Regions from separate parts of the Terribacillus sp. FSL K6-0262 genome, predicted to be linked through region 1. Evidence: predicted binding sites of a transcription regulator. Region 1 holds the regulator's gene; each other region holds the start of a gene.
What was found. The regulator LexA, encoded in region 1, represses DNA repair genes until DNA is damaged. The targets are predictions, from matches to a motif close to CGAACATATGTTCG.
Positions count from the first base shown of each region.

Region 2: a site for LexA is predicted at 4,166-4,179, ahead of MHI54_RS17035 (YolD-like family protein). Genes of this name have one in related genera too.
Region 3: a site for LexA is predicted at 1,449-1,462, ahead of MHI54_RS09070 (DNA polymerase IV). Genes of this name have one in related genera too.
Region 4: a site for LexA is predicted at 2,392-2,405, ahead of ruvA (Holliday junction branch migration protein RuvA). Genes of this name have one in related genera too.

Region 1 covers NZ_CP150277.1:96,089-101,063, forward strand. The annotation lists gene MHI54_RS00460 (recombinase family protein) at 1-567, opposite strand, end outside; gene lexA (transcriptional repressor LexA) at 851-1,480, shown strand; gene MHI54_RS00470 (AraC family transcriptional regulator) at 1,830-2,612, opposite strand; gene MHI54_RS00475 (alpha-glucosidase/alpha-galactosidase) at 2,786-4,111, opposite strand; gene MHI54_RS00480 (hypothetical protein) at 4,469-4,852, opposite strand.
Region 2 covers NZ_CP150277.1:3,304,064-3,310,612, forward strand. The annotation lists gene MHI54_RS17020 (aminotransferase class V-fold PLP-dependent enzyme) at 1-326, shown strand, start outside; gene MHI54_RS17025 (LTA synthase family protein) at 326-2,161, shown strand; gene MHI54_RS17030 (L-cystine transporter) at 2,342-3,742, shown strand; gene MHI54_RS17035 (YolD-like family protein) at 3,762-4,109, opposite strand; gene MHI54_RS17040 (transcriptional regulator) at 4,224-4,448, shown strand; gene MHI54_RS17045 (YqcI/YcgG family protein) at 4,520-5,257, shown strand; gene MHI54_RS17050 (exonuclease SbcCD subunit D) at 5,328-6,479, shown strand; gene MHI54_RS17055 (AAA family ATPase) at 6,481-6,549, shown strand, end outside.
Region 3 covers NZ_CP150277.1:1,743,243-1,749,791, forward strand. The annotation lists gene MHI54_RS09060 (LacI family DNA-binding transcriptional regulator) at 1-54, opposite strand, end outside; gene MHI54_RS09065 (HAD-IIB family hydrolase) at 161-988, shown strand; gene MHI54_RS09070 (DNA polymerase IV) at 1,481-2,737, shown strand; gene MHI54_RS09075 (MATE family efflux transporter) at 2,739-4,058, opposite strand; gene MHI54_RS09080 (FixH family protein) at 4,186-4,662, opposite strand; gene MHI54_RS09085 (PepSY domain-containing protein) at 4,679-6,055, opposite strand; gene proC (pyrroline-5-carboxylate reductase) at 6,371-6,549, shown strand, end outside.
Region 4 covers NZ_CP150277.1:2,994,722-3,001,270, reverse strand. The annotation lists gene queA (tRNA preQ1(34) S-adenosylmethionine ribosyltransferase-isomerase QueA) at 1-495, opposite strand, end outside; gene MHI54_RS15350 (DUF2905 domain-containing protein) at 518-718, opposite strand; gene ruvB (Holliday junction branch migration DNA helicase RuvB) at 715-1,716, opposite strand; gene ruvA (Holliday junction branch migration protein RuvA) at 1,729-2,343, opposite strand; gene MHI54_RS15335 (BofC C-terminal domain-containing protein) at 2,463-2,948, opposite strand; gene MHI54_RS15330 (hypothetical protein) at 3,115-3,324, shown strand; gene safA (SafA/ExsA family spore coat assembly protein) at 3,364-4,482, opposite strand; gene pheA (prephenate dehydratase) at 4,572-5,435, opposite strand; gene MHI54_RS15315 (ACT domain-containing protein) at 5,454-5,903, opposite strand; gene obgE (GTPase ObgE) at 5,931-6,549, opposite strand, start outside.

The DNA.
Region 1 (4,975 bases):
AACAGAGCTGATTTCCTGAAAGGTGAGCTTGTTGTTTCTCAGCCTGATCACCTCTTGGATCGGAAAGTCAATCCGCTCCCTGCCTGGTGCTGCCTGCTGGTTGCCCAGATTCTTACTCGGATCATAACCGGCTTCAATCGCCCGCCTCATGCCCCGTTTTATCTTCATATTATGAATCTTCCTTTGGTACTCCTCGACAATACCGACAATCTGGAGCACCATACCATCCGATTCAGAAAGCTGGAATTCACCATGCTGGCTCAGCGTGTAGACCTTGACCTCCAGCTTTTGCAAGTGATGGAATAAAGCAATTTTGGTGTTGCCCCTGCCCAGCCTTGTTTCATCCTGGATAAGAAGGCAATCCGCTTCACCTGCTGTGAATAGATCCAGCATGCGGAAGATACCCGGGCGTTCAATCTCATAGCCGCTCTGTCTCTCTTCTATGATATCGATGACCTCTATATCGGCGGAAGCAGCAAGACTCATGAGCTCCTCGCGCTGCCGCTCAATCGAGCTTGCCTGCTCGTCCTTTTCTGTACTGACTCTGCAATAGATGACTGCTTTCATTGATGTACCCTCTCACTTCAGCTAATTAGACACTCATAATAAGTGTAAAGTATAAGAAGAAAAGCGTGAAGCCGAAAAGCACATAGTAGAATAGATCTGATTTCGCTAATTTTTTGAACATGGTTGACCCCTCCGTATTTAAGAACGTGCGTTCTCATTTGTTAATTCCATTATATACGAACATAGGTTCTAGTCAAGCGTTTTTTCGAACGGATGTTTGTATATTGAAATCTATCGTGTTATACTGTATGTAATAAAAATATATGCACGGGGTGTTCGATACATGATGAAACTATCGAAAAGACAGGAAGCGATTCTAGCATACATAAAGGAGCAGGTTCTCGATAAAGGCTACCCGCCATCCGTCAGGGAAATCGGGGAAGCAGTAGGCTTGGCATCCAGCTCCACGGTACATGGCCATCTTTCCAGACTGGAGAAAAAGGGACTGATTCGGCGCGACCCTACAAAGCCGCGTGCCATCGAGGTCCTTTCATTGGATAGCGAAGAACAGACAGATATCCCGCGCAGCGAAGCGAATTATGCGCCGGTAATCGGGAAAGTGACGGCAGGTATCCCGATCACCGCCGTTGAGAATATCGAGGAATACGTACCGGTACCAAGCCATCTTGTAGGTCCGGATGACAATATTTTCGTGCTTGTGGTTGTCGGGGAGAGTATGATCGAGGCCGGCATCCTGGACGGGGACATGGTCATCGTCAAACAGCAGCAGACCGCTCAGAACGGGGAAATCGTCGTTGCGATGACAGAGGACAACGAAGCAACGGTCAAACGATTCTTCAAGGAAGAGAACCAGATCCGCCTGCAGCCGGAGAACAGTACAATGGAACCGATCATCCTGGATAATGTCAGCATCCTGGGAAAAGTAATCGGTCTATATCGCTCTATCCAATAGAAAATCGGCTTCGGCCGTTTTTTTCATATATTTTACACAATTCCACCCTTCTTTCGACACATTTTTTGGGTATATTAGAATATGCTTTTACCAAAAGCTAGAAAGCAGGTGGAATCGTGAAGCTGTTTTACAAGCTTGTGTGCAAAATACGAGGCCGTCATAAGATTGATAGTGTTACAGATTCATGCAAATGCGGGTATACGAGAAGCTACCGTAAGGAAGAACACAGCATGGATGATTATTATCTTAAGGAACGCTGAGCACAGAATAAAATAAGGAGCTTGCCCTTTGCGGCAGGCTCCTCTTTTATATGGAGTATTATATATGCAGTGCGCTGAACCGAAAAAACTCATCCATCCGTTATGACGCGATCGATCTTGGATGGGTTCTTTCTTTTCCTGAATTCTCCCGCCGCCATACCAATCGATTTCCGAAATACTTTATTGAAATAATTTGCGTTTGAGTACCCCACCCTTTCTGCAATCTCTGTGATGGGCAATCTTGTTGTCATCAGCAAATCAACGGCTTTTTGGATCCTGATTCTTGTAAGATACTTCATAGGTGTCGTATCCATATGATTCTGAAATTGCTTGACCAGATGATATTTGGAATAGCCTGATACTGCGGCGATGTCACTCAATGAAATGGGAGCAGCATAGTGTGTCTGGATATAGGATAAAGTTTTCGTGATTTGACCGGAAGGGTCTTTCTTTTGCTTTTCCATATTCTTCACGAATCGATGACACTCCATGATATATTCGTAAGCTCTGGCAGATGCCTGATAAGCATCCGTAATCCTATTTTCGATGGTATCCTGATATATTGCGAATAATAGCCGGATAAGCTTCGATTCGGGAGAAATCCGCAATACCGGCCCATTATGTTCATCGATGAAACGCCAGCACTCCAACGCTTTACTGCCTACCAAGGTAATGAAAATGAATTCCCACCCGTCACTGTCCTCCGGAAGGTAGTAGCGATGTGCACCGGGAATTTCGACAAGGAATGCTTCCCCCGCCTTAAGTGAATGGATCTTTCCATCCTTCTCAAGATTCCCCGTGCCCGATAACGTGTACTGAAAGATGTATGTGCCAATATCCTGTCTCTTCAATCCATCCCAGTCATAGCTCATGCCCGGTGATTTTTTATCCCTGCCCAGCAATAGGATGTTTGCTGTTTCATCTATTTCGGCTTCCTGAAAATGAAAGCCGTAGACGCCGTAATCTTTTTTCTCATTTCTTTGATTCGTATCAATGATCGTCTCTCTCCCTTATCATCCTAGATTCAAAAAGAAATCGACATCAATCAAAGTCTGACTGTCCCTTTCGCTACTGAATACGCCGGCAGCATGTCACCATGTGCTTCAATCAAATCATCGCACATGCTGATGATGTCATCCATGGAAAGTTCGGCAGCTGTATGCGGATCAAGCAAGGCTGCTTGATAGATTTTTTCCTTTGATTTTGTCATTGCCGCTTCGATGGTCAACAGCTGTGTATTGATATTGGAACGATTCAAAGCTGCCAGCTGCTCCGGAAGCTCTCCCATATATGCCGGGGTGATGCCATTTCGATTTGCGATGCACGGTACTTCGACTACTGCATTTCGAGGCAGGTTCGCAATCAGACCGCCAGTGTTCACTACATTTCCTCCGAAAACGAACGGTCGATTTGTTTCCATCGCTTCCATTATACGGGAACCGTATTCATGCGAACGTTCATGTGTCAAGCTGTGGTCATTCATCAGCTCTTGTTTTGTTTTCTGCCAACTTTCAATCTGTTCCTCGCAGCGTCGCGGATATTCATCCAGCGGTATGTTAAAACGTGAAATCAGCTCCGGATATTTTTCTTTAATGAAATAAGGATGATACTCTGCATTATGCTCAGAGGATTCCGTCACGTAATATCCGAACTTATCCATCAGTTCATAACGAACCATATCATGATGTTTTTGCTTTTGCTTCTCCTTGGCACGTTTCTTGATTTCAGGATAGATATCCTTGCCATTGGATTTGATCTCCAGCAGCCATGCCATATGGTTGATACCAGCAATCCGTTCTTCGATATTCTCATACGGAATCTCGAGATCCCTGAGCAAGTCTTTTGTACAAACCTGTACACTGTGGCATAAACCGACGACTTTGACATTCGAAAAACGGGCAACAGCCCCGGTGAGTGCAGCCATGGGATTTGTATAATTCAACAGCCATGCATCCGGGCAAACCTCTTCCATGTCCCTTGCGATATCCAGCATGACAGGGATGGTGCGCAATGCCCGGAATACCCCGCCTATTCCGACGGTATCGGCAATCGTCTGGCGAAGGCCGTACTTTTTGGGAATCTCAAAATCGATGACAGTGCTCGGCCGATAGCCCCCTACTTGAATGGCATTTATGACATACTTGGCACCCTGCAAGGCTTCCTGGCGGTTTTTATATGCTTTGATTGTAACTTCTGCCTGCAACGAACGCTTCAGTGCATTCAGCAGCAATTCGGACTCGGCCAATCGCGCTTCATCGATATCGAACAACGCAAACTCGAATCTCTGTAAAGCTGGGGACAACATGCAATCTCCCAGTACATTCTTTGTAAAAATGGTACTACCTGCTCCGATGAACGTTATTTTACTCATTTGACTGCCTCCCTGAAATCGTACTGGATATTACTTGCTTGCAACTGATGATACAGCGCTTTCATCCGGCAGGCAATGGTAAATAAAAAAGAGAAAAGGGTAAAATATTGTTATCTATATTTATTGATAAAAGCCTTGTAAATCAAGCTTGACGAGGAAATACACATCTCGATTGATCCTTGGGAAGTACTTTATTCACTTCTATCATTACCGAAAGGATTCCGAGGGAAAAAGGACAAGGCCTCCCGTGATCAACTTCTTACGGCCGCTGCAGCTGGATCGTTTCTGTATAATTTGATATGTATAGTGAATTTGAATTATCAGTGCGAAGATACATGTTACATAAGGAAAGCCTGCCTACACGGCAGGCTCCCCTTTTAAATCATTCTGTTTCATCGCTGAATGCAGTGCACGGAGCAGGATACCAGGAGTCGCTTTTTCGTACGTCTCTCCTAAAAGCTGCCGGGCACCTTCCAGTATCCGCTTGTTTCCCATCAAAGCTGACAGCTCATGACCTTTTACGGAAATATCGTCAATGAAAACATCCCGATAATCCTTTGCGTTTGTTACCGCGCCGGTGATGAAGCCTTCCTGCAGCAGCACTTCTGTATGATGCACGACATCATACGGCGTGCATGTCCCCACAGCACACCGGTAATCTCTTGCTTTCGTTCCTTGGAGTTGGTCTGCTTCTAGCTGTTCCAGTATTTCGTGAAATAATGTCACGCGTAGTTTTGGCATGAAATCTCCTCCTTGTTCATGCTTCCATTGTTCCACAGATGGAGTATGAGCAGGACGGAAAGTTTGTACATTATTTCACAATAACGTGACAAGTCAGGTAACAATATAGGCAGCACTTTTTTA
Region 2 (6,549 bases), 140 kb from region 1:
AATGGGAGAACCAGGAACTGATAAAGCGAGTTCAGGAATTGACAGGGAAACTGATCGCATTATGCAGGCAGAAGGGACTGAGAATCTTGGCAGAAACGGAGTTTGCACCTGGCATTGTCACCATCGTCCTGCCCGAAGCGCTTCGTGCGGACGTCATCGGCCGGGAAGCCGCCCGAAAAGGTTATTTGATCAGCTGCAATAGCAGTTACCTCATCGAACGCAATTGGGTGCAGCTTTCCGTCATGGGGCATCATCAGGAGGAGGATTTGGAACGCGTCACTGATACACTTTCCAATCTGATCGGAAAGAAGGAATCATTCGCTTGATGAACTTTTTCACAACCGCCAAGGGATTCTGTTCGATAGGAGCAGCTTTCCTGTTAGGCAAGATGTATGTAATTTGCATCATCTATTTTGGGCTGCCTTTATATGAACCTTTCGACTACATCCAATTATTCCTGTCCTGTTTGTCGTCGATCGCCCTTTTATTTTTACTGCTGTATCTGTTTGCAAGAAAACTGCGGGCTGGTGCATTCCTGCTCCTGCATATCATTTTAACCGGGATTCTTTATGGTAACTTGCTGTATTTTCGATTTTATATCGACTTTGTCACGCTGCCGATACTATTCCAATTCAAGAATGTCGGTGGCCTTAGCCAGAGCACGGCTGAGCTGATGGATCCACTCGATCTCATTCTGTTCGCCGATACATTGTTCCTGCTATCATGGTGGATTCTCAAAAGACCAAAAGCCCTCCCTTTCAAGCGCAAGCAAAAAGGGCTATTGGCAAGCCTCACTGCTCTGCTGATCGGGATCAATGTCGGAATCTCCCATATCGGGGCGGGGGACCAGCATGATGGCAGCCATAACCGCCCAGCGATGGTGAGTGCGCTCGGACCTGTTTATTATCACGGCTATGATATCTATCAAACCGTGCGTGCTGAGCTCAGCAGTACGTTTGCGACCAAAAAGGATTATGAGAAGGCTGCAGCGTATCTGGATTCTGCCGACACCGATATCGTGTCCCCGTACTTTGGTGCTGCAAAAGGAAAAAATGTCATCCTGATCAACCTGGAATCAACGCAGCAGTTTGTCATTGGCAGGGAAGTGAAGGGGGAGGAAATCACCCCCTTCATGAACAGCTTGATGGAGGACAGCTTCTATTTCGACCAAATCTACCATCAAACCGCGCAAGGGAAGACGTCGGATGCTGAATTCATGTTCGATCAATCCTTTTATCCACTCGCCAGCGGTTCCGTTTATGTGAGGCGTCCGGAAAATGAATATATCGCCATGCCGGAAATTTTAGGGGAGTCTGGTTATCAGAGTGCTTCCTTCCACGGCAATGTCGGCAGTTTTTGGAATAGGGAGGAAGCATACGATGCTTTCGGCTATGATGCATTCTTCTCCAAGGATGCTTATGAAGTGTCGGCTGGGAATTCGGTGAATTACGGCATCAAAGATGAAGCCTTCCTCGATCAGTCAATCCCTTATCTCCTTGAATTGGAGCAGCCATTTTACAGCAAGTTCCTGCTGCTTACCAATCATTTTCCCTTCCTGTTGGATGAAGAGGATGTTTTACTGGACGAAGCGGAAACAGGGCTGAATGTCGTGGATCGCTACTTCCAGACTGTTCGTTACCAGGATGAAGCGCTCAAGGGATTCTTTGCCGAATTGAAACGCTCTGGATTATACGAGAATTCCATCATTGTCCTCATCGGCGATCATTATGGAATCTCCGAAAACTATTATGACGGGATCGCATCCTATCTGGATGAGGATTTGTCAGTGCCGGAGAAGATCGATCTGCAGCAAGTACCACTGATCATCCATGTACCTGGCCAGGAGGGGGGAACCTTCCATAGTCCTGGTGGACAAATCGATATACAGCCCACAATCCTGCATCTGCTTGGAGTGGATACAGCCGACTTTCCGAATTTCGGCCAGGATTTGCTTGCAGACGAGCGTGATCCCTTCGTTGTCTTCCGCGACGGTGATTTCGTGACAGAAGACGTCATTTATACGGCACAGCTTTGCTATGATAAGGCCTCTATCAAGCAGACAAACATGAATAGATGCTCCCCGTATTTTGATAAACGGAATAAAGAACTATATTATTCGGACGCCATCTTGAATGGTGATTTGCTTCGTTTCGCTGATTGAATGAAATCCGCTCCGCCAAGGGGCGGATTTTTTATGGTACAGCCTGCGATGAGTGAGAATCTTCTCCTTTCCTTATCCCTTAGATGCAGCTTTTATATTTACATAATGTTTCCAACATGCTATTGTATATAGGTTCTATTCACACTAAGTTCATAGGAATTATATAATTTGATAAGGAGGATGATCAAATTGGACTTATTCACGTTTGTGAATATCATTATTTTATTAGCCTTATTGGGTGTGCTCTTTTATATGCAGAAGAAGCACATTTCCTTTTCCAAGCGCGTGCTGACCGGGCTGGGACTCGGGATCATACTAGGCGTTGTACTGCAGCTGATCTATGAGCCCGATTCCGAGACCCTCGTCATGACGAATGACTGGTTCGGTTTGGTGGGAAGCGGTTATGTGAAGCTTTTGCAAATGATCGTCATGCCGCTTGTGTTCATTTCGATTGTAGCTGCGTTCACCAGACTTGAAAAATCATCGAATATCGGGAAGATAAGCGGACTTGTCATCGGGACTCTGATGGTGACGACCGCCATCGCTGCAGCAATCGGTATCGCGTCGGCTGCAGGATTCGATCTGAAAGCAATCGATGTTGCAACTGGTGATGCGGAGCTGACACGCGGGGAAGAATTGGAAAGCAGCTTGACAGAAGTGCAAAGCACAACTGTACCGCAAAAGATATTGGAATTCCTGCCAGCCAATCCATTCTTGGATCTGACCGGGGCGCGAGCCACTTCCACGATTGCGGTCGTCATCTTTGCAGCGTTTGTAGGGGTAGCCTACCTTGGGGTGAAGAGGAAGAATCCGGAGCAAGCTGCATTCTTCCAGAAAATGATCGACTCGCTGCATAGTCTTGTCATGCGTATCGTTACATTGGTATTGCGCCTGACACCTTACGGAATTCTTGCTTTAATGGCAAAGACAGTGGCAGGGAGCGACTTCCAAGCCATCGCGACACTGGGTAAATTCGTCATCGCTTCCTATGTTGCGCTGCTTGCCATGTTCCTGGTTCACTTGCTCATCCTGACCATAATGGGACTCAGTCCGAAACAATATGTCAAAAAAGTCACGCCAGTACTGGCATTCGCCTTTACTTCCCGTACAAGTGCGGGTACCTTGCCGCTGAATGTCGAGGCGCAAAGGAATAAATTAGGTGTACCGGAATCGATCGCCAATTTCTCGGCCTCCTTCGGTATCACTATCGGGCAAAACGGATGTGCGGGTATTTATCCAGCCATGCTTGCTGTCATGATTGCACCTACCCAAGGCATCAATCCACTATCCCCATCCTTCATTGCGACGTTGATCGTTGTCGTCATGATCAGTTCATTCGGTGTTGCCGGTGTCGGAGGGGGAGCCACTTTTGCTTCTTTGATAGTCCTGTCCACGATGAATCTGCCGGTTGCTTTGGCAGGTGTATTGATCTCGATCGAGCCGCTGATCGATATGGGGCGGACAGCGCTGAACGTAAGTGGATCCATGGTCTCTGGATTGGTGACAAGCCGTACGCTTGGGGAATTGGACACAAAAACATACCGTTCCACTGAAGCTGCCGCGGATAGCGCAGCAGGCTGACTGCAAAAAACCGCTCCTGTCAGGAGCGGTTTTTTCCATGCAATGAAATATCTATTATATGGTCGAACGGGATGCGGAGCGGATATAAAACGTCCTTTGTATCCAGAAGCAAATATCGTTCAGATCGTTTCAGACCAGTCACGATTCCGCGGGCATTTTCTACTTGGCGCCCTTTTCTATACAGCATACATACCTTCGTTTTCCCCACCTCGATTTCCCGTACCTTCTGCTCCAGCTCTTCCAGCTGCTGCTCATCCATGATCGGCGGCTTTGCCGTCCCGATTTCCCGTCCCATTTGCTGCAGCATTTCCACATGCTCTGGAAGCATCAAAGATGTCCATTTGATTTTACCGCGATCATTCACCATATGTCATTCCTCCTGCTATCAGCATAATCGAACACATGTTCTTTTTCAAGTGACACGGAACATACGTTTGTATATAATGTTTGTATGAACTCGGAACAGAAAGCGGGGATCCCAATGGACAGAGCATCACTGATAAGATTCATGGAACGGCAGGTCACGATGATCTATATGGCGAAAGATGGCTCCTTGACAAAACGCCAGGTCAAGATTGAAAAGATCAATGAAGCATCCGTTACAGGATATTGCTATTTACGGAAGCAGCTGCGCACCTTCCGGATGGATCGCATCCTTGCCATTCAGCCAATCAAACACCATGACAGGTGGCGCATGTCTTCTTGACCCCTGTCATGCACCACTGTCTCCTTTCTGAATAGATTACTAGGGAAACTCAGGGAAAAGGAGAACATGCGATGACTATTTTATTCGATGGCAGCGATGCTCATCATGCCCCCTTGGCTTCTTGGCAGCAAGAAGCACTTGTTGCATTACATAAAAAATTATCCGACCAGCAATCCAGATTCCCTTGTATACCGGCGGCAGTCGGCCATCGGCTTGGCCAGTTCCGTTACGGTTTTGCGGGCGATCCCACTGCAGCAGATACAGCTGGGCAGCTGGCAGATTTATTGACAATATACGGACGGCAATCCAAGGAATTCGGTCATTATACTTCCCTGATCGTTTTTTTCGATACAGCCAAACAGCAGCGGCTTGACCTGGATGTACCTGCATATTTCCGTATATTCTGGGATTTGCTCAGCAGGACAGCGGCATTTGATCCATCCGGATGGCCGGATGATATTCCGGAAAATCCGGATGAAGCATTGTGGGAGTATTGCTTCGGCGGAGAGAAATATTTCATGTATTGCGCAACGCCGGCGCATCAGCAAAAGAAAAGCCGGAAATTCCCTTGTATGATGCTTGCCATCACGCCTAGATGGGTGCTGGAGGAATTCAAATCGAAGCCAAGGGCTGCCGCAAGCATCAAACAGAAAATACGAGGACGGATTACAGCTTACGATGACAATGACATCCATCCGGATTTGAACGCATACGGCAATCCGGATAATCATGAATGGAAGCAATACTTCCTACATGACGATAATACATCCCCTTCCAAATGCCCTTTTCATAGAAGCAAGCGAGACTGATGGATTCTGCCGGTTCTTCCCATACCACCCATTTACAAATCATGCTAGAATAATAGCAGGAGGAATACGTATGAAACTATTGCATACCGCTGATTGGCACCTGGGTAAGATTGTCAACAGCGTACATATGACAGAAGATCAGGCTTTCATCTTGGAGCAGATAAAAGAGATAATCGATAGAGAACAGCCCGATGCGGTCATCGTTGCGGGCGATTTATATGATCGGGCCATCCCGCCGCGCGATGCAGTCGAATTGCTGAATGATACTTGGAACTGGCTGGTCGGTGAGAAGGAAATTCCGGTGTTGTCGATCAGCGGCAATCATGATAGTCCGGATCGCCTTGATTTTGGCAGTCAGCTATTCAAAGCAAGCAAACTATTCATCGAAACGAGGCTGCGGCCCGGATTGAGTCCAGTCACTTTGGAGGATGGGCACGGACCAGTGCATTTTCATCTGATTCCCTATACGGAACCAGCGGATGTGCGGGCATTTTTCGAAGATGACAGCATCACGACCCACCAGCGGGCAATGGAGCGCATCATTGCCTTTATTACCGATACGTACGATATGACAGAGCGGCATGTGTTTATCGGACATGCCTTCCTTGCCGGGGGCATGGAATCCGATTCGGAAGAGAGGCTGTCGATGATCGGGGGGAGCCCATATGTGGATGCTGCCCTGTTCGAACCTTTCACATACGCAGCCTTCGGTCACCTGCATCAAGCACAGCGCATCGGCAGTGATCATATCCGCTACAGCGGTTCACCGCTTAAATATTCCTTTTCGGAAGCGAACCACAAAAAATCGGTGACGATGGTGGAACTGGATGATACCGGATTCCGATCATTCGAGAAAATAGACCTTATCCCAAAACGGGACATGCGGGTGGTGGAAGGATATTTCGATGAGTTGATGGAAGGGACAGCCGGGAACAAAGATGACTATCTGCATATCAGGCTGCTGGATGATGGACAGCTGCTGGACCCGATGGGCAAACTTCGCAAACTCTATCCGAACATCCTGCGCTTGGAGCGCAAAGCAAGGACCGGGACTAGCTCCATATCAGATATCAAACAAATCAAGGAAAAACAACGCATGTCACATATGCAGCTGTTTGCCGCCTTTTATGAAGAAATGAAGGGTGAAGCAATACCTGAACACCGCCAGAAGCATATGGAAGCAATCATCCAGCGCCTGGTCGAGCAAGAGAGGAGAAGCTGATATGCGTGCCATCACTTTACAAATGACCGCTTTCGGTCCTTACCATAAACCTCAGACCATCGATTTCCGC
Region 3 (6,549 bases), 1.6 Mb from region 1:
GACAGTGCTCTTGGAAACACCGCATTGTCTTGCGATATCGTTGATGGTACGCATTCAACCAGCTCCTTGGACTTTAGATGTAGCTATATCATAGCATATCTATTTTTTTGTTGACTTGGGAACGTTCCCATCTTTTATGGTAGGCAAGGAGGTGTTTGCAGTGGATGCTAAAAGATGCTTTGCCAGTACCGATAGCACAAAATCGCTTATTTGTTTTGATTTTGATGAAACTTATTTTCCTCATGCATGCGAGGACGGACAGTTGGAGGATTTGCATGGAATGGAACTGTATCTCGATCGGATTGCCAGGCAGTATCATGTGAAGATAGCGTGGGTTACTGGCAGTGATTGTGCATCCCTGGCTGATAAAATGAAACGTGCGCACCTGACGTACATGCCCCATTTCATTGCAGCCAATCTGGGGACGGAACTGTACCAGATAACAGCTAGGGGGGAACGCAAGGAGATATATGCTTGGAAACGGTTTTTACCTGTCCAAGAAGAATTCAATGAACGCGTGGATGGTCTGATTGATAAGCTTTCCCTGGACGGGATAGCGTTGCAGCCGCAGACAATGCATGGACAGAGCATGTACAAAAAGAACTTCTATTACTTTCCTGATGGGGGTGATTTGACCGATGTGCTGCATAGAGTAAGACAGGCAGCTGCTGCAGCTGAGGTAGGACTGAATGTGAACGCGTGCAATCCACGGGCGGGGGATCCGGACGGCGCATATGATATTGATTTCATTCCACTAAATACCGGAAAACGGGCAGCTGTCCGGTTCTTGGCAAGTCACTGCATGGTGGAGCCTGCCCGGATCTATGCTTTTGGAGACAGTGGGAATGATCTCGAAATGCTGCAATATGCGGGAAATGGTTACCTTGTTGCTAATGCTACGGAGGAAGCAAAACAGAAGCATGGTCAGATGTGCGAGTCCCCTTATGCAGCCGGTATTCAATCAACACTGCAGCATTTCTTTTTGTAATGAGGGCTGCTGATATAGGGGATACTATCATGCAAAGCTTTGCCTTGAATGCAATGGGGAGTATGGAGTCATCAGCTATTCTGCGTCCTAAAGTGGAGTGTCACTTTAGGACGCATTTCCATATCAAGGGATTTTTTAAGTCAAGATGATGGATGCTCGTGTTGTTCCCGTTTCGCAGCATATATAGCGCATAACCGACTAATCGGTATCGCTAGGTAAAACCATTTCATGTGCCCATCCAGAACGAGTTCATAAATAATTTCAACTCCTGTTAAGATTCCTATTACTTAATGAAAAATCAACCATTTTCTCATCCTTGAACACATCTGGCTGAAACATATCCTTTTAAGCACTATATCACCAAATAATACAAGATTGCCAAAGCGATCTTTTTTCGATTTTCCTCTCCATCCAAAAATTACAGCTACTATAACAGCTGCAAATCGGGTAATCTAAAATAAGAACATTTGTTCCCTTTTGGAGGTGGAGAAGATGGATTACAGCGGATTTCAGCAGCATGAGGTACTTTGTGTGGATATGCGCAGTTTTTATGCCAGTGTGGAATGTGTCAAACGCGGTCTCGATCCGATGACGGCGTTGCTTGCAGTGGTCGGGGATACGAAGCGGCCGGGAAGCATTGTGCTGGCTGCCAGTCCGGCATTGAAGAAGAAGCATGGCGTCAGCAATGTCAGCCGATATTTCGAATTGCCGGAGGATCCGGAAATCGTGATTGCGCAAGCACATATGAAGGATTATCTGGAGGTTTCGGTGGCGATTACCGAGCTCGTGCATGAGTATGTCCCGATGGAAGCAATCCATGTCTATTCGATCGATGAATTTTGGGTGACGCTTGATGGTACGGAAAAGCTGCATGGAACCGCGCGAGAGACAGCGGCCAAGCTGCAGGCAGATATCCTGGAGCAATTCGGGGTCACGGCGGCAATTGGAATCGGGGACAATAAGTTTCTCGCCAAGGTCGTGATGGATATCCATGCAAAGAAACAGACTTCTGGCATCGCTATTTGCCGCTATCAGGATGTCCCGCGTTTATTATGGCCCGTTCCCATACAGGATATTTGGGGAATCGGACGCCGGATGCAGCGGAACTTGAATCGGATGGGGATTGTCACGCTCGGACATCTGGCGCATGCTTCACTCGATCATCTCAAAAAACGATACGGTGTGATGGGGGAGCAGTTATATTGGCATGCATGGGGAATCGATGAGAGCGAGGTACTGGGGGATTTCGTCAAACAGGAGCAGAAAAGCTACGGACATGGCATTACCCTGCTGCGTAATTATCGGGGGGAAGAAATCCCGACCATCATCCTGGAGCTGTGTGAGGAAGCCTGCAGACGGGCGAGGCGGGATAGGAAGGAAGGCAATACGGTTCATTTGTCCATTGGATATGCGAGTCAGCATGGCGGAGGATTCAGCCGCTCCCGTTCCTTCACGAGTCCCTCCAATCTGACGACGGATATGTATAAGCTGTGCCTGGAATTATTTCATGAGCATTACCAAAAAGGCTATGAAGTCAGGAGGGTGTCTGTCTCCCTGACCAATTTATACGATGAAGAAGCGACACAGCTCAGCTTATTCGAGGACAAAAGCAAGCAAAAGGATCTGAGCCGGGCGATGGATGAAATCCGTGCACGTTTCGGGACTGCTGCGATACTGCGTGCCAGCAGCTATACAGCAGCTGGCATGACGATAGAGCGCAGTACGAAAATCGGAGGCCACCAGGCCTGATTCATGCTGCTGCCGTCTGCTGGAACAGCCGGCGCAGCTTTGGTACATACATGATAAGAAAGACGGAACGTCCAAGGCTGAACAGGAGGAAAGCAATCCACAGGCCATGGTTGCCGAGCGGCTGCAGCGCATAAAGTGCCGCCAAATACAGCAGGGCAGCAAGAATCATGGAGTTGCGGACAAAGCGCACTTCCGTCACACCCGTAAACACACCATAATAGACAAGTCCGAGACTAGCCACAATTGGGAACAGGGCAAGCCAGTTGGCATAGGATGCGGTCAGCGCAATGATATGCTGCTGATCGGAGAATAGCGGATAAATCCACCTTTGACCAGCAAGGAAGAGAAGTGCCAATGCCACCGCGATACCGAGCCCCCATTGCAGGGATAGACGCAGTGACTGGGAGAAAAGTTTTTCATTGCGCTCCCCGAGTGCGCGGCCGGCGACAATGCTTGAAGCATTAGCGAACCCGTCAAAGAAATATGCCATCATATAGTGGATCTGGATCAAGATTGCATTGGCTGCCAGCACATCTTCTCCCAATTCAGCCCCTTTTGCAGTAAATAAATTAAAGACAACGAGCAGGCATATTGTCCGAATGAACAAATCACGATTGACCTTCATCATGTGCCACATAGGCTTGGGATCCACAGCCCGGCGCAAAGCTTGGACAAATGGATGCTTCCAGATGCTGCGGGCGTATCTGCGCAGCAGCAAAAAGCCAAACAGGCAGGAGAAAATCTCGGCAATCAGCGTGGAAGCTCCCACGCCTGCCACTCCCCAATCCCACACATGGACAGACAGAATGCAAAGGATGATATTGAGCACATTCGTGCAGATTTGCAGGATAAGCGTTGCTTTGATATACGACATCCCAATCAGCCAGCCGAGGATGACATAGTTGGCAAGCGCGAATGGTGCACCCCAAATCCGGATGGAAAAATAAGCCGAAGCACTGCTATTGACTGCATCGCTCGCTCCGAGGAAGGAGAGGGAGTAGTGCAGAATCGGCTGCTGGATGAGAACAAACAGCAAACCTACAGCAAACGCAACCACAGAAGGCCGCAGTAATGCCATGACATGCTCTTCTGTATCCAGACTGGCGGATGCCTGGGCAGCGAAGCCGGAGGTGCTGACCCGGAGGAATCCGAACAGCCAGTACATGGTATTGAAGATGATAGTGCCGATAGCGACCCCGCCAATATAGGAAGCATCGGAAAGCTGGCCGACGACCGCTGTATCGACAACGCCGAGCAAAGGTGTCGTGATTGTCGATAATGTCAGCGGAAGGGCAAGTGCTAAATAGTTTTTATGCTGCATACGCTCACCTTAAATAGTAGTAATTACGAATAATATACCGCACCTATCAAAAGAAGTAAATGCTTATCAATCCGGGAATTCACCATAGAAAAAAGCCGTATTCCGATTCGGAATACGGCTTTTTTTATTAATGATGGTGGTGACCGCCGCTATCATGCTGTTTTTTCTGTTCTTGCTCTTGTTTTATCTTCTCGATTTCTTCTTCCGTCAATTCGCCGACTCTGATTTGCTTCGTCGGCATCAGATGGATATTACCGACCCTTACGTCTGCTTTTATAAAGTAGACTCCATCTGACGGGAAGTTATATTCGAGATGGTATGTTCCGTCGGCGTCCAGTGATGCCGGAATTTCGTCGGCATCTGCTTTGTTATCGTCTTTCCAGATAAGGAAATGGACTTCCGCTTCCTGTTCGAGTGCTTGTCCATCTTGTGTGAGCTTTACATCGATTTGCGGAGCAGAATCAGCTTCGATGGATGAAGGAGCCTCAATGTTCACATTCACTTCTTCCCGTTTGGCATAGTGATCAGCCGCTTCGGGATCGGCAGAGCATGCAGCAAGCAGGAAGAGCGTCAGTAACCATGGTATATATGCAAGTCGTCGCATCTGCTTTTCCCCTTTCTTATGCATTGAAGAACCTCTTCAGTGCCGGTACACGCGGGATGACAAATCGGTCGAACAGCCACACGAATATGAGCGAGATACCGACGAGCGGGAAGATGATGCCAAGGATGATGATCAGCACGATGACACCTTTCATGACTTTGTCAGGTGGTGCTTTCGGAGAGCCCAGCTTCCCTTCTGGTTTCCGGGAGAGCCATAATAGGAATCCGCTCACAGCGATACCGATGATCCCGATACAGACAAGGACACCGATGATCTGGTTCCAGATGCCGAATTCCGTTCCTTTGTGGATGGTGATCCCGTAAGCAATGATTTTCCCGAGCGTATGATAATTATCGTAGCGGTAATCTGCCAGGACAGCGCCTGTATACTGATCGATATGCATCGTCACTTCATCACGAGCATGCGGTGGAAAAGCAGATAAAGTGAATACACCATCCTGTGTTTGCGGAATCATGATGGTATATCCGGGCTTCACGCCTTCCTCTTCGGCTATCGACACGACATCGTCGACGGACAGCTGCGTGTATTGCTGATTGGTGGAAACAGGGACAGGCAAATTCTCTGCCGACCAAGGTACGTCTGCGATTTCTTTTGTTTTGACATCGGATGCAGGAGCATCCCCTACCCAAACAGAAGGCGGATAACCGATGCCGGCATTTGTAGTGAGCGCTTGGAAATTGTTACCCCACAATCCTGACCAAGGCAATCCCGTCATGATCAAAAAGAGCAGACCTAAAGAAATCCAGAATGCAGGGACGACGTGTAAATCGCGTGCCCGCAGCTTTTTCCCTTTGTTCAGGCGAGGAACCAAGACCCCGCGGATTTTAGATTTTCCTTTCATCTTCGGCCAGCCCAGATAGACGCCGGTAATGATCAAAATCAGTGCCCAGCAAGCGGCCCACTCGACGATGCGATCCCCGACAGTGCCCATGAGGAGCTCACCATGGATCTTCTCGATTACATTGACAAGTTTGTATGAATCCTCCAATTTACCGAGTATGACATTCGTATATGGATCGACATAAACGGTATATGCTTTGCCATCTTCTGAGATTCCTACCTCTGCTGAACGATCAGGACTGTCACTTGGGCGGTAAGAAGTCACTGCTGCATCAGGATAGATCGTTTCCACCGTATGGATTTGCTCGGATGGGTCCGTGGCATTTGCTTGCGGTGTGACTTCATAATAGTCCTGATAAAGAGCTGCTTCGATTTGGGGCTTGAAGAGATAAATGCCTCCTGTGCCAGCCAGGATGATGAGGAATGGCATGATGATAAGACCAGCATAGAAATGCCAGCGCCAAACCGACTGGTAAAGGGACCGGCGTTTTTGTTTCTTCTTCGAAACCGATGGGTCCTTTTTTGCCTCCATATGGATAACTCCTTTTCTTCTATAGTAAAAGTATGATTATTTTCAAGTAAGACAAGGTTAAGCTTATGGGATTTCACGCTTTTATACAAGTAGGGGGAAAGAGGATTTTATGACCATTCTTTGAACTAGATCGATAATAATATATGAAGCGCTTACAATGGGTTGGCCATAGGAATGAAACGCAGGCGGGACGGGCTTTGGGGCCGTCACATTCCTTGACATGGGGTCCTATAGTGTTAGGATAGATAACTGTTAACAAAGAACGAAATATTCAAATAAAAGGAGCGATTAGGTATCTTAATTAACAAACGGATTATGTATGTAGGAGCAGGATCGATGGCAGAGGGAATGATTGCCGGTATGCAGGCTTCGGATCGTTTGCAAAACGAGCAGATTCATGTGACGAACCGATCGAATGCAAAGCGTTTGCTGGAGCTGGAGGATCGTTATGGCATTACCGCAATTCCTCGGGAAAAGGTGGATTGGCATAGTAT
Region 4 (6,549 bases), 450 kb from region 1:
CTGGTAGCGCTCTTGGTCAGGAAGCTGCTCTTTGATATATGGAGGCAGCGGCATTTCACCAAGCTCCTCCAATACCTCATAGAAAATACCATCATATTTGAATTCGATGATTCGTCCGCCATGCTCCAGCAGTTCCTTGCATACCGCTGTCAGCTTGCCATCGCCGAAGGATAGCTCCGTGCCGACTTTGACCTTCTTGGCCGGTTTGACCAAAACTTCCCAGCTATCCCCTTCCATTTGCTTGAGCAAGAGGATCTCCACTTTCGCCTGCGTGTCTTTCTTGATGCCATACAGCCGCGCAGGCAGGACACGTGTATCATTCAGGACAAGGCAGTCCCCTGGCTTCAAATAGTCACCGATATCGGCAAAATGGCGATGCTCCATCGTACGCGCTTCCCTATTCAATACAAGCAGCCTCGATGCTGTCCTGTCCTGAAGCGGCGTCTGGGCGATCAGTTCTTCTGGTAAATGAAAATCATAATCCTTTATATCCATACCTGTTAACTCCTAGTCTGTTTCAGCGAAATTTGTTGAATAGGAACATGATAAGCGACAGTACGATACTGACGACAATCGATGTTACGATCGGAAAATATACTGTCGTGTTCCCTTTCTTAAAAACGATATCTCCCGGCAGTCTGCCAATGAACGACATGATGATGCCGATCACTATACATACAACGCCTATAAGGATAAAGATTTTTCCAATGCCGGTCAAGTACCTGGCACCTCCCGGTTGAAATGGGCATAAGCAAGCGGAGTGACAACCCGGCCGCGCGGCGTCCGCTGGATGAAACCGATCTGCAGCAAATATGGCTCATACACATCTTCTATCGTCTGGGACTCTTCCCCGATCGTCGCACTGATGGTATCGAGCCCGACCGGCCCGCCGCGGAACTGATCCATGATGGTCGTCAACAGCTTATGATCGATATGATCAAGGCCCTTTTCATCTACCTGCAGCTGGTTGAGCGCTGCATGGGTCGTGTCCTGTGTGATGCAGTCTTCTCCTTTGACCTGTGAAATATCACGGACCCGTTTCAGAAGGCGGTTGGCAATCCGCGGTGTCCCCCTTGATCGCAATGCGACCTCGATGGCAGCCGACGGCTCTATTTCGACATCGAAAATAAGTGCTGTCCGCTCAACGATGCTTGCCAGATCCTCCGTGTTATAAAATTCCAGGCGGCTCAACACGCCAAATCTGTCCCTTAAGGGAGCGGATAATAAGCCAGCACGTGTTGTGGCGCCCACCAATGTAAATGGCGGCAAATCAAGACGGACACTGCGGGCGCTGGGACCGGTCCCGATGACAATATCCAGACAGAAATCTTCCATGGCTGGATATAGTATTTCTTCGACTGCACGGGGCAGACGGTGAATCTCATCGATGAACAGCACATCTCCTGCCTCCAGCGAACTCAGTATCGCTGCCAGGTCCCCTGCTTTTTCGATTGCCGGCCCGCTCGTTGCCCGGAACTGCACCCCCATTTCATTGGCGATGATCGAGGCCATCGTCGTCTTCCCTAAACCAGGAGGTCCGTAAAGCAATACATGGTCAAGCGGCTCATCCCGCATCTTCGCTGCCTCGATGAAGATCGCCAGGTTCTCCTTTGCCTTATGCTGACCGATGTATTGTTTCAATGTGCTCGGGCGCAAACTGAGCTCGATCACTTCGTCTTCCTGCTTCAATTCGTTCGTAATCATGCGATCTTCCATCTTCGCACTCCTTTATTTCTTTTGACTTAACAAAGCCAAACCTTTCTTGATCAGATGATCAGCACTGTCGCTGTCTTCCTTTTTAAGTTGCGGCAAAACAGCTTTGATCTCGCGCTCCTGGTAACCGAGCGCCCGCATCGCATCTTCTGCATCCTCCAGAGCAATGCGTTTCTTTGCAGTATTGCTCTGGCTTCCTGCCGATGCCTCGATGGCTGTGAGCGAAACCATATAGACAAGCTTGCCCTTCAGATCGAGTATCATCTGTCGCGCCGTCTTCTTACCCACACCCTGAAAGCTTGTCAGGAATTTATCATCTTCCCTTTCGATGGCAGCCACGAATTCCTCGACATTGACACCAGCAAGGATCTGCAAGGCGTTTTTGGGTCCTATCCCCGAAACTCCAAGCAGCTTTTGAAATAAAAACTTATCCTCTGTATTTTTAAACCCGAATAAAGTCTGGGCATCCTCCCGTACATAATGGTATGTATGGACGAGCGCTTCCTTTCCTTCTTCCATCTGGAATTGAAAGGGATTCGGGCATATGATCTCATAACCTACCCCATGTGCTTCCACAAGCACCGCTTCATCTGTAATTCCAGTAATCTTGCCTTTGACATACGCTATCATGCTGTTTCTCTCCTACCTGAATCAATAACTTCTTTCTAGTTTACCACACAAGCGTATGTTCGTATAAGATTATAGGCGAAAAACAGGAAAAGGACCTTCCCTTCCCAGGAAAGATCCTTTTAGCTTGGCAGTGCTTCGATATCATTTTTGGAACGAAATGCCTCCAGGACATCTTCATAGACTTCTTTTGATTGAATCCGGATGCCATCCTCCAGCTGTTTGGCTTGATGGCTTTCCAATTTGCCCTTATTTATCTGATAAAAGGACTGGATGGCCTGCTGATCGATGGGCCGGCCTTCGAATATCGTAAGCTTTCCTTTATAAATGCCGAAATAACCGTTCTTCTTCAATGCCGGTGAGATATCCATCACCTCTTGTTTAAAAACGACTTCCCCCTCTTTCTGCGAAACGAGCTGCCAGTCATGGTAGGTTGACCAAAAATCCTCCATCGCATATATTTTCTCCCGATGGGTCACCTCTGTCTGCTTGCCATCAATATATTGACGCTGCAATACGACCTTCACTTCCACCGGTTCCGCTGCTTGCCCTGCCATGATTGGAACGATTAAAAGGAAAAGCATGCAAAAGACTGAAAAACGTCTCATGACCTTCCACCCCTATTCCGATTCTTTTTCTTCATTTTTTCCCATTAACAGTTCTTTATCCGATTTTTTTCAAAAAAAATTCATTTAACCGTCACTTTTTAGGTTTTCTTTTCGATTATATGTGGTAGAGAATTAGAAAGTCATAGACAAAGGCGGGATGGTTATAGTGAGGAACGATGCGCAGCAAAAGTACCTCCGCTACGTGGAAGCGAAAAGCGAAGCAAATATGGCGAGCGTTTTCTCCGAGGAAAAAGCGACCCTGATACTTAGAAATCACATACAGAACGCCGGATTATCCAAAGCAGAAGTACTTGCTATGGAAGATAAGTATCGCCAGGATATGCATCGGATTTTCGAGGAACATGGTATATTATAAATGAAAGCCCCTTCAACGGAAGAAGGGGCTTTTTTCATTTCATTTATTATCCTGTTCATCCCCTGGCAAATCCTGGGCAGGGGAAGGTTCATAGAAATCGGAAAGAGGTGGCTGTACGCCGTAAGGATCTCTTCTGTATTCAGGCTGAGCTTGCTGATACGGCGGCGCTGCAGGAAAAGGTATATCCGGACCGCAGCAGGAGCGCATCGGTGTTTGCGGATAGAAGTAAGGGATTGGTTGATTTACCGCAGGAGCTTGGTAATGGCGGCCCTGCATCTGTTGACCTTGCTGGTCCCAGTATCCTTGTATCTGCTGGCCTGGCTGACCTCCTTGCTGGCTCCAGTCACCCTGCATCTGCTGACCTGGCTGGCCTCCTTGCTGGCCCCAGCCTCCTTGCATCTGCTGACCTGATTGGCCTCCTTGCTGGCCCCAGCCTCCTTGCATCTGCTGACCTGATTGGCCTCCTTGCTGGCCCCAGCCTCCTTGCATCTGCTGGCCTGGCTGACCTCCTTGCTGGCCCCAGTATCCTTGCATCTGCTGGCCTGGCTGGCCCCCTGGCTGGCCCCAGCCTCCTTGCATCTGCTGGCCTGGCTGACCTCCTTGCTGGCCCCAGTCACCCTGCATACTTCCACCACCTTGATTCTGCATGCTTCCATCTGGCGACTGCGGTATCAGCCAGCTTCCATTCATTGACTGCGGATAGGAAGGCTGGCCGTGCATTTGCTGACCCTGTCCCCAACCCGTACTTGGCTGATGTGTCATCGACTGCGGCAATCCTCCCATATAACCTTGCTGCTGCGGCATACCCGGATATGCACCGCCACCTTGATCCGGCGCGGACATCTGCGGCATTTGAGGCATGATGGGATATGGGGCAGCAGACATATCATCCTCCTGGATTGCCGGTGTATCATGGAACGTTTGAGCTGGTGATTGCTGCCCTGTGTTTCCAGAGGCTCCCGTTCCAGCTTCCGAGCGGATAACTTCTTCTTTTTCTACTGCTTTGGTTGTTGTCGGTATCTTCAGCTTCATACCCGGAACTGCCAATTCCGGTTCACGAATATGCCCGTTCATTTCCCGCAATTCATCAAAGCTGACACCATATTTGTTTGCGATACTCCACATCGTGTCACCTTTTTGTACAATATGAATCTTCAAATCTGAAACTCCCCTTTCATGAACTCACGCATTACTCCATCATCTTATGCATCAAATTCAAAAAGGTTGAAATAGAAAAAGCCGGCACGTCATGATTTCGCGCCGGCTTTTTCCTTATACTGATGAATCGGGTAGCTTCCAAGTACCGTAAGACTGCAGCCTAATGCTGCAATTTCCTGCTGGACGCCTTGGAAAAGAATATCTTCTGCTTCACAAGTCACATCCATTATGAAGAAATAATTACCAAGACCGGTTTTCATTGGTCTGGATTCAATTTTCGACATATTGATCTTCCGCCACGCAAAAGCTGCCAATACTTGATGCAGGGCTCCTGCGTAGTCGTGAGGAAGCGTTACATACAAAGATGTTTTTCTTTGATTCCCAGTACTGATTGTCTCTGGGATGTTGGCTTCTGGCCTCGCCAAAACGAAGAAGCGTGTATGATTATTTGCATAATCATGGATGTCTTCTTGCAGAATCGTCAGACCGAATTCTTTGGCAGCCAGTTCATTACCGATGGCAGCTGCAGGCTCTTCCATACCGGCAACCATCTCAGCTGCGGTCCCTGTGGAAGAAGTTGCATGGGTTGCTGCTTGTGGAAGCTGTGTATGCAGGAACTGATGGCATTGTGCAATCGCATGACTATGAGAATACACTGTTTCTATGTCACGAAGCTCCAGCTTCTTGTTCGTCAATAAATGCTGCCGTATCGGGATGACAATCTCCCCAATAATCGGCAATTGCACTTGATGGATCAGATAATCCATTGTAATCGGCACTGTACCCTCGATCGTATTTTCGACTGGGACGACACAATAATCCATTTCCCCATTTGCGACAGCATCCATACATTGCGGGATCGTCGCATAGCTATAAGCTTCTTCATCAGGGAACAAGGCATCGACTGCCATTTTCGTGAATGTTCCCTTTGGTCCTAGATAACTGATCTTCATATTCCTCTGCTCCCTTGCCTAAGCTTCCGAACTCAAAATCTCCACTTTATCTACGTATTCCAATGCACGAAGCTCATCCAGCAATGACTGGATATCCGTATGCATGCCCGACGTATTCAATGATATGGTCACATTGGCTCTTCCTTGCAAGGGAATCGTCTGGTGAATCGTCAGGATATTGCCGCCTGACCGTGCCACGATGGCCAATAGCTCTGAAAGCGTCCCTGTCCGGTCCTCCAAATGGAAAAAGAGCGTGATCATCCGCTGCTTCACCATAGCCCGGAATGGGAACACCGCATCCCGATATTTATAGAACACACTGCGGGAAAGATCGACCTGCTGCACAGCATCGAAAACTGAAGCAACCTTTTTGCGCTCCAGCAACTCCTTTGCCTGCAATGTCTTTTTCATCGATTCCGGCAGTACATCACTGCGCACAAGATAAAATTGCTCTTCCTTCTCTGCCATACTCTCCCCACCTTGGCTCATACAAAATCAATCTACAAATTCAAATTCGTATTCCAGCAGGCGAATGGTATCGCCATCTTTCGCTCCCCGCTTGCGCAGCGCTTCATCCACGCCCATACCGCGCAGCTGTCTGGCAAAACGTCTGGCAGCCTCATCGCGGTTGAAGTCCGTCATCTTGAATAGCTTCTCGATTGGTTCTCCGTACAATACGAATGCACCATCTGGATCACGCGTGATTTCGAATGGCTTCTCTGATTCTTCGAAACGATAGACGACACGCTCTGTTTGTTCTTCTACCGGTTTTTCGATTTTTGGTATCTCATCCAGCTTGTCCGCAATGGCATATAATACGTCCTGAAGTCCATCTCGGGTGATGGCGGATATCGGAAATACATCGATTCCCTCCGGTATTTTCTCTTTGAACACAGCCAAATTCTCTTCCGCTTCCGGAATATCCATTTTGTTGGCGATGATGATCTGCGGACGCGCTGGCAGATCTTCATTATATTCCTGGAGCTCTTTATTGATCGTCACGTAATCATCGTACGGATCCCGGCCTTCTGTCGATGCCATGTCAATCACATGAACAATGACACGAGTCCGCTCGACATGACGCAGGAACTGGTGACCAAGCCCGATTCCTTCA